4 regions of the Pseudomonas abietaniphila genome follow, and region 4 is predicted to be linked to each of the others. Evidence: predicted binding sites of a transcription regulator. Region 4 holds the regulator's gene; each other region holds the start of a gene.
The links. Region 4 encodes FliA, which starts transcription of late flagellar genes. Its sites were predicted from a motif close to CTAAAGTTTNNNNNNNNNNNGCCGNTAA; they were not measured.
Positions count from the first base shown of each region.

Region 1: ABDX87_RS07485 (flagellar protein MotY) is a predicted target of FliA. The motif match lies at 1,246-1,273, and genes of this name have one in related genera.
Region 2: ABDX87_RS15865 (methyl-accepting chemotaxis protein) is a predicted target of FliA. The motif match lies at 829-856, and genes of this name have one in related genera.
Region 3: ABDX87_RS12005 (methyl-accepting chemotaxis protein) is a predicted target of FliA. The motif match lies at 962-989, and genes of this name have one in related genera.

Region 1 is NZ_CP155619.1:1,682,019-1,684,219, forward strand. Features, by position in the region: gene ABDX87_RS07480 (argininosuccinate synthase) at 1-82, opposite strand, end outside; gene ABDX87_RS07485 (flagellar protein MotY) at 212-1,192, opposite strand; gene pyrC (dihydroorotase) at 1,340-2,201, shown strand, end outside.
Region 2 is NZ_CP155619.1:3,555,718-3,557,918, reverse strand. Features, by position in the region: gene tatC (twin-arginine translocase subunit TatC) at 1-24, shown strand, start outside; gene ABDX87_RS15870 (16S rRNA (uracil(1498)-N(3))-methyltransferase) at 21-728, shown strand; gene ABDX87_RS15865 (methyl-accepting chemotaxis protein) at 895-2,201, shown strand, end outside.
Region 3 is NZ_CP155619.1:2,701,428-2,703,628, forward strand. Features, by position in the region: gene ABDX87_RS11990 (low specificity L-threonine aldolase) at 1-30, shown strand, start outside; gene ABDX87_RS11995 (cell division protein ZapA) at 202-504, opposite strand; gene ABDX87_RS12000 (hypothetical protein) at 501-734, opposite strand; gene ABDX87_RS12005 (methyl-accepting chemotaxis protein) at 1,053-2,201, shown strand, end outside.
Region 4 is NZ_CP155619.1:5,157,187-5,159,387, forward strand. Features, by position in the region: gene fleN (flagellar synthesis regulator FleN) at 86-919, shown strand; gene fliA (RNA polymerase sigma factor FliA) at 916-1,656, shown strand; gene ABDX87_RS22725 (chemotaxis response regulator CheY) at 1,925-2,201, shown strand, end outside.

The DNA.
Region 1 (2,201 bases), 3.1 Mb from region 4:
ACGTATCCTGCAGCCACTTGAGGATTACCGAAGTATCCAGGCCACCGGAATACGCGAGAACTACCTTGTTAACGTCCGCCATGCCATCACTCCAACGCGTTGTACGGAAAACCGCTGATTCTACCGTTCAAACCCGTGGAATTACAGTGTCGCGACAGCTTCTGACGACGAAGCGACAGAATCTGTCGAACAGACGACGGTTGCAGCGCGGTCAGGAAGTCTTGGCGGCCGGAGTGCCGGATGCGGCCGTGGGTGCCGGGGCAGCCGTCGGCGGTGGTACAGGGGTCGACGCAGGAACTGGCGCGGGCGCGGCGGTCGGGGCCACCGCAGGTTTCTGCTCGGCGACGCGGTCCAGATGGATATTCACCCGGCGATTGCGCGCGCGATTGGCGTTGTTGGTGTTGGGGACCAAGGGGTATTGCTCGCCATGAAAGCGCAGGGTGATCTGCTCTTCCGGCACGCCCTGGGCCTTCAGGTAGTCCATGACGGCCAATGCACGGCGACGCGACAGGTCACGGTTGGTCAGACGATTGCCGCTGTTATCCGAATGCCCGTCCAGCTCGACACGGTTCACCGAAGGATCGGCCTTCATATAAGCCAACACCGTATCGAGGCGACGTTTGGCTTGAGCATCGAGGTCGATGCCGCCTCCCGGAAACCCGATTTCGGCCTGCCGCACTTGCTCGAAGTTCATGGGCAGCAGTTTGGCGGTGCAGACTTGAAAGTCAGCGTACGCATGGCTGAACTTGACCGGAAGCAAGCGCACTTCCATCGCCCCGCCGCCATCACGCAGGACGTGGCGAATCACGGGACTGCGCCCTTCCATCAAACCGGCGATCAAACGGCCGGCCTGGGCCTGGCTGGTGTTAAACGGAATGTCACCATTGCCGACTTTTACCGCACCGAGATTGAGATCACTTCGGCCGGGCTGCCACGGCGCGGCAGCCGCAATCAGCGTTGCCGACCCGGAGGCGAGGCTGTAGCCGGACGCCTTCAGTCGGAAAGTCGCTTGTTCACCCGCACGACGCACGAACTCGCCCGCGCCGAAATCGGTGATCGGCTGGCTAAGGCGGCATTCGAACTGATCGCCTTCTACCTTCCACTCGATATTCTCCAGACGTGTCTGGAAAGTGAGAGCCATGGCCGGCAGGCTGGCAAACACGCTGAGCAGGGCTAGATATCGCTGGCGCACGGGAGGCTCCACAAAAAATTCACCGCGTTACAAAATTTATCGCTTACACGTGTCTATCGGTTACTTCCTACAAAACTTGATAGCGAGTGCCTGGAAGAGTCTTTTCCGGTAGCATTCCCAGCGAGTTTGACCCGCCTGGAATCCCCAATGTCCGAACGCCTGACCCTCCTGCGCCCCGACGACTGGCACATCCATCTTCGTGATGGCGCCGTCTTGCCCCATACCGTCGCTGACGTAGCGCGCACCTTTAGCCGCGCCATCATCATGCCGAACCTCGTGCCGCCGGTACGCAATGCGCAGGAAGCTGATGCCTACCGCCAGCGCATCCTCGCCGCACGCCCGGCAGGCAGCCGCTTCGAGCCTTTGATGGTGCTTTACCTCACCGACCTGACTCAGCCTGCGGACATCAGTGCCGCCAAGGCCACGGGCTTCGTCCACGCCGCCAAGCTTTACCCGGCCGGTGCCACGACCAACTCCGATTCCGGCGTGACCAGCATCGACAAGATTTTCCCGGTGCTCGAAGCCATGGCAGAAGTTGGCATGCCGCTATTGATCCACGGCGAGGTGACGCGTGGCGACATCGACGTGTTCGACCGCGAAAAAATCTTCATCGATGAACACATGCGTCGTGTGGTCGAGCGCTTCCCGACACTCAAAGTGGTGTTCGAACACATCACCACGGCCGACGCGGTGCAATTCGTCAACGAAGCTTCGGCCAACGTTGGCGCGACCATCACTGCGCATCACCTGCTGTATAACCGCAACCACATGCTGGTTGGCGGTATCCGTCCGCACTTCTATTGCCTGCCGATCCTGAAGCGCAACACGCATCAGGTCGCGCTGCTGGATGCCGCCACCAGCGGCAGCAGCAAGTTCTTCCTGGGCACTGACTCGGCGCCTCACGCGCAGCATGCCAAGGAAGCCGCTTGCGGTTGTGCCGGCTGCTACACCGCGTATGCCGCGATCGAGCTGTATGCCGAAGCGTTCGAACAGCGCAATGCGCTGGACA
Region 2 (2,201 bases), 1.6 Mb from region 4:
CAGCCGCCAGCGGCACAGCCGTGAACCTGCTGCTTCTGGAAGAAGCCGACTTCATTTCGGCGGATCGTGTGGTCCTGCGTGACCGACGCCTCAAGCACATGCAGGAAGTGCATCGCTCGGAAGTCGGCGACAGCCTGCGCGTCGGTCGCATGGGCGGCCTGCTGGGCAGCGCGGAGTTGCTGCGTCTGGAACCTCGGGAGGCCGAGCTCTCGGTGGCCTTCGACCGCGAACCTCCTGCCAAACTGCCGTTGACGCTGGTCCTCGCGCTGCCACGCCCGAAGATGCTGCGCCGGGTGTTCCAGACCGTCGCAACGATGGGTGTGCAGAAGGTCATTCTGGTCAACAGCTACCGCGTTGAAAAAAGCTTCTGGCAGACCCCGTTCCTGGAGCCTGCGGCCATTCGCGAGCAGCTGATTCTGGGTCTGGAACAAGCCCGCGACAGCGTGCTGCCTGAGATCGTCATCGAGAAGCGCTTCAAGCCGTTCGTGGAAGACCGTCTGCCCGCCATTGTCGACGGGACACTGGGACTGGTCGGACACCCGGGGGATTTCCCTGCCTGCCCCCGTGCCGTCGAGCAGCCGGTAACGCTGGCGATCGGCCCTGAAGGTGGCTGGATTCCTTATGAGATCGAGCTGCTGCGCGCATCGGGTTTAAACCCTGTCCAGCTCGGCGAGCGCATCCTGCGCGTCGAAACCGCCGTCACCGCCCTACTCGCCCGCTTGTTCTAAGCCCCGATCCCACAGGGAAGGTATTTCACCTGCCTGAATCACGTCGTTCGAGGCCGCGGCAATCCCTACAACAGTTGGCAGGATCGCCCGCCATACGGTGCTTCAGTTTGGGGCATGATGGCCGATCTACAGATGTCCATAAAAACAATGTGCAAGGAATCACAACATGTATCGCTGGTTTGCCCAACGCCTCGGCAATGTGAGTGTCAGTCGCAAACTCAGTATCGGTTTCGGACTGGTGCTGTTGTTGACGCTGATCATCACCGCCACCGGATGGTCGAGCGTTTCGTCGCTGATTGAACGCGGCGACAAGCTGGCAGCCATTTCGCAGATCAGCGAGCAGACGATGGACCTGCGTACCGCACGCATGCGCTATGAAACGCAATCCAGCGCCGAGGCGGCGACGGGTGTCATGACCGCGCTGGACACACTCGACATAGACCTCAAGAACGCCCGCAGCAAAATCACCGGCACTGATGACCTCAAGCTACTGGACGGGCAGATCCAGGCCGCTGCCGATTACCGTCGCGCGTTTGACGACATGACCAAGGCGATCCAGGTCCGCGAAGCCAGCCGTGTGAACCTGGGCGCTACCGCCGATGCGGCGGTGGACGAGGTCAACAAGATCGAAGAAGCCCTGATCCAGCATGACAACATCCTGCAGTTCAACAGCGCAGTGAGCGTCAGCAAGTTGATCCAGCAGGCGCGGTTTCAGGTGCGCGGTTACACCTTCAGCGGTAACCCCGATTTCGAGAAGAACGCGAACGCGGCCATCGATGAAGCCATCGTCGGTGTGAATACACTGGCCGGAGACGTCTCGTCTCAGTACATCCCGCAATTGCAAAAGGCCAATCTGGCGCTCAAAGGGTATCGCGCCGCCGTGGGTCAGTATCGCGATGCTCAACAGGTCAGCCGACAAGCCCTGGAAAAGATGACCAACCTGGGCCAGCAATTGCTGGATATCAGCGACAAACTGACTGTTTCGCAAAACGCCAAGCGTGATGCCGACAGCCGTCAGGCGCAGTCGATGCTGGGCCTTGCGACCGTACTTGCCCTGTTCTTCGGCATACTGGCGGCCTGGGCGATCACGCGCCAGATCACCCTCCCGTTGAAGCAAACCCTGATTGCCGTTGATCGTGTGGCCTCCGGCGACCTGACCCATAACCTGAACATCGAGCGTCGCGACGAACTGGGCCAGTTGCAAGGTGGTATCCAGCGCATGACCCTGAGCCTGCGCGAACTGATCGGCGGCATCAGCGACAGCGTGACTCAGATCGCCAGCGCCGCCGAAGAACTCTCGGCGGTCACCGAACAGACCAGCGCGGGCGTCAACAGCCAGAAGGTCGAAACCGATCAGGTGGCCACAGCCATGCATCAGATGACGGCAACCGTGCAGGAAGTGGCGCGTAACGCCGAGGAAGCTTCAGAGGCGGCTGTCGCTGCCGATCAGCAAGCCCGTGAGGGTGACAAGGT
Region 3 (2,201 bases), 2.5 Mb from region 4:
GCGGACATCCGGTTGGTGATGGGGGCCTGATTGCCCCCGGTCTTCCTGACACCGCGAATGACCCTGTGGGAGCGAATTCATTCGCGATTGGCCGGTTCAGCCGACAGAAATCAATCAACCGAGCCTGCATCGCGAATAAATTCGCTCCCACAGGAATGTGTCAGGCGGACTACCAGAGTATGCGCATACCTGAAAGCGCTATCACCCCTGCGAAATCACCTTCTCGATCACCTCGACCGTCGCACTGACCTTGTCCTCATAACGGCTCAGCTCATCGGCATGTTGCTGCTTGAGTTCGATCTGCTTCGAGCACAGGTTCAGCGCCGCCAGCACCAGCAGACGGTCGCCGATGAGTGTCGGGTAATTGCGCTTGGTTTCCGACAACGCCGACTTGAGCATGACCACCGCATCCATCAAGGTCTGCTCTTGCCCGGCAGGTGCCTTGATCGTGTAGTCGTTGCCGAGAATGGAAATGACTTTGGTGGCGTCGCGGTCGATGATCATGCGCTGACCGCACTCGCGCTGGTGGCGCGATCAACCAGCGCCTGAATACGGGCTGCCGTGGCGCCTTGTTTCTCTTCCTGCTCCAGCAGGCTCAACTGCAAACTGTCGTTGTCATCCCTGGCTTGTTTCAGCGCTTCGGCGAGCTGCGCATTCGTGTTCTGCAGATCCTGGTTCTGCTGCACCAGGTCACCGACGAGTTTTTCCAACTGGCTTAGGGATGCTTCCAACATTTTGATATCTCAGGCAAATTTCAAAGGGCGCGTACGATAAAGAAAAGTCACTTCAGCTACCAGTGAAATCAGGGCATTCACGCCACTACACCGACCAGAAAAGCACTTGTTTGCTTCAATTCCGCAAACGCATCAGGGTCCTGATTGACTGCGTTTTGCCCATCTTGTTCCTGCTGTTCGTCAGATCAACCGCCTGCGACATAAGCGCACAGCACCAGACCAAAGGGGTCAAGTCCTCCTTCGGCGGACCGATAAGCATGCATCTCTGGCAACACTCCCCCTTTGCACGCATGGATCGCGGCTTTCTCAGGAACCGTCATGTCCCTACGCAATATGAACATCGCGCCCCGCGCCTTCCTCGGTTTTTCCATCATCGGTTTACTGATGCTGATCCTGGGCATCTTCGCCCTCAGCCAGATGAGCAAGATCAACGATGCCACCGAGACGATGGCCACCAACAATGTGCCGAGCATCAAGTCGCTGGATAAACTGACCGAGGCAAGCATTCGTCTGCGCGTGCTGTCCTATCGCCTGATGCTCAATCGCGACCCCGACACGCTGCAGAAAACCGTCGACCTGCTGGCCATGCGCAACAAGCAGATCGACGACGCGCGCGCGATCTACGTCAAACTGATTTCGGCACCGGAAGAACAGGCCGCTTACGATCAGTACCTCTCCTTGCTCAATGACTATCGTCGGCTCGAAGACCGCATGAAGTCGCTGAGTAGCGCCAACAAACTCGACGAACTGACCTCGCTGCTCAGCGCCGACCTGCAGACCAACTCGGACCAAATGAACGTGGTACTGGGCAAGCTGGTCGAGATCAATACCCAACAGATCAATGACACCAACAAGGACGCAGCACGGCAGTATTCGACCGCCTTCACCATGGTCGTCACCCTGCTTATTATCGCGACCGTCCTGACCCTGCTGTTCGCCTGGCTGCTGACCAACAGCATCACACGCCCTATCGCCTCTGCCTTGAAAGCGGCTGAAGAGATCGCCGAAGGCGACTTGACCCGTACGATTCACGTCGACGGGACCGACGAAGCCGGTCGCCTGCTGACCGCGATGCTGAAAATGCAGTCCAAGTTGCGCGATACGCTGCAACGCATTTCCGGCTCGGCCACACAACTGGCGTCCGCTGCCGAAGAGCTGAATGCCGTCACCGACGAGAGCGCTCGGGGCTTGTCGCAACAGAACAATGAAATCGAACAAGCCGCCACGGCCGTCAACGAGATGACCAGCGCCGTCGAAGAAGTGGCACGCAACGCCGTGAGCACGTCCGAAGCCTCGAAAAACGCCACCAGCTCGGCCAGCGACGGCCGCGACCTGGTGCAGGAAACCGTCAGCGCCATCGAGCGCATGAGCGGCGACGTCCAAAGCACAGCGACGTTGATCGGCAACCTGGCCGATGAATCCCGCGACATCGGCAAGGTGCTGGACGTGATTCGCGGCCTGGCGGAC
Region 4 (2,201 bases):
GATGGTCTGCCAGGCATTGTTCACACAGTGAACGTGCAGCCCGAAATGTGGCTTAGGTCTAAGCAAGACAAGGTAAAAAATTAACATGGGCAGCATGCATCCCGTTCAGGTTATCGCGGTGACCGGTGGCAAAGGTGGCGTAGGCAAGACCAACGTGTCAGTGAACCTCTCGCTGGCCCTGGCCGAGCTGGGACGTCGCGTCATGTTGCTGGACGCCGATCTGGGTCTGGCCAATGTCGACGTATTGTTGGGACTGACCCCGAAACGCACCCTTGCCGATGTCATCGAGGGGCGGTGCGAGCTGCGCGATGTCCTGTTGCAGGGCCCCGGCGGCGTGCGCATCGTGCCTGCGGCATCGGGCACCCAGAGCATGGTTCACCTGACGCCTGCGCAACACGCCGGCCTGATTCAGGCGTTCAGCGATATCGGCGACAACCTGGATGTGCTGGTGATCGACACCGCTGCCGGGATCGGCGAATCGGTGGTCAGCTTCGTACGCGCGGCACAGGAAGTGCTGCTGGTGGTCTGCGACGAGCCGACCTCGATCACTGACGCCTACGCCCTGATCAAGCTGCTCAACCGCGACTACGGCATGAACCGCTTCCGCGTGCTGGCCAACATGGCTCAGAGCCCGCAGGAAGGGCGAAACCTGTTCGCCAAGCTGACCAAGGTCACCGACCGCTTCCTCGACGTGGCGCTGCAGTATGTGGGCGCGGTGCCTTACGACGAGTGCGTGCGCAAGGCTGTGCAGAAGCAGCGTGCGGTGTACGAAGCATTTCCACGTTCCAAATGCGCGCTGGCGTTCAAGGCCATCGCGCAGAAGGTCGATACCTGGCCATTGCCGGCGAACCCGCGTGGCCACCTTGAATTTTTCGTTGAACGTCTGGTTCACCAGACCAGCGCAGGGCCAGTGTCATGACACCGAGCGGGTATCGCATGTACAGCAAATCTTCCAAAGATTCCCAGTATGAGCTGATCGAGCGTTATGCCCCTCTGGTCAAGCGCATCGCTTACCACTTGCTGGCGCGTCTGCCAGCCAGTGTGCAGGTCGAAGACCTGATCCAGGCCGGCATGATCGGTCTGCTAGAGGTATCGACCAAGTACGACTCCACCAAGGGTGCGAGCTTCGAGACGTACGCGGGTATTCGAATCCGCGGCGCGATGCTCGACGAAGTGCGCAAGGGCGACTGGGCACCGCGCTCGGTTCACCGCAATACGCGCATGGTCAGCGACGCGATTCGTGCAATTGAAGCAAAAACCGGCCGTGACGCTAAAGATCACGAGGTTGCTGCCGAACTTCAATTGAGTCTCGACGATTACTACGGGATTTTGAACGACACCTTGGGCAGTCGCCTGTTCAGCTTCGACGACCTTTTGCAGGACGGCGAGCATGAAGGGCTGCACGAGGACGGCGCGAGCCAGTCGCTCGAACCGTCGCGCGATCTGGAAGACGAACGTTTCCAGAGCGCCTTGGCGGACGCCATTGCCAACCTGCCCGAGCGTGAACGCCTGGTGCTGGCGCTGTACTACGACGAAGAGCTGAACCTCAAGGAAATCGGTGAGGTCCTGGGTGTCAGCGAGTCGCGCGTCAGTCAGCTGCACAGTCAGTGCGCTGCGCGGTTGCGGGGTCGGTTGGGCGAGTGGCGCGCGCGTTGACTCATCGAACGCGGGCCGTGGTGTCTGCGTGATGCATGTAAGGCCGGCTGTGCAATAACCGTTGTGTGGGTGAGAAGGGAGACAAGGCAGGAGCCGGTCGGATCAGGGCTTTCAGAGTCCGGTTCCGCTGTGCTCGTCCATTGTCGAGTCGTAAACCCCCTTAATTGTTTTCGCAAAACGGGCCATTGGTTTGTGCCGGTATTGATTGAACGCGCGTCCAGGTGCTGGACGCGTTAAAGACTGCTTGGAGGTCGAATTGGACAAGAACATGAAAATCCTCATCGTTGATGACTTCTCAACGATGCGGCGGATCATAAAAAACCTGTTGCGTGACCTTGGGTTCACCAACACGGCCGAAGCAGATGACGGTACCACCGCATTGCCGATGCTGCAGAGCGGGGCCTTTGATTTCCTGGTGACTGACTGGAACATGCCTGGCATGTCCGGCATCGACTTGCTGCGTCAGGTGCGTGCCGATGAACGCCTGCGTCATCTGCCGGTGTTGATGGTGACTGCCGAGGCCAAGCGCGAGCAGATCATCGAGG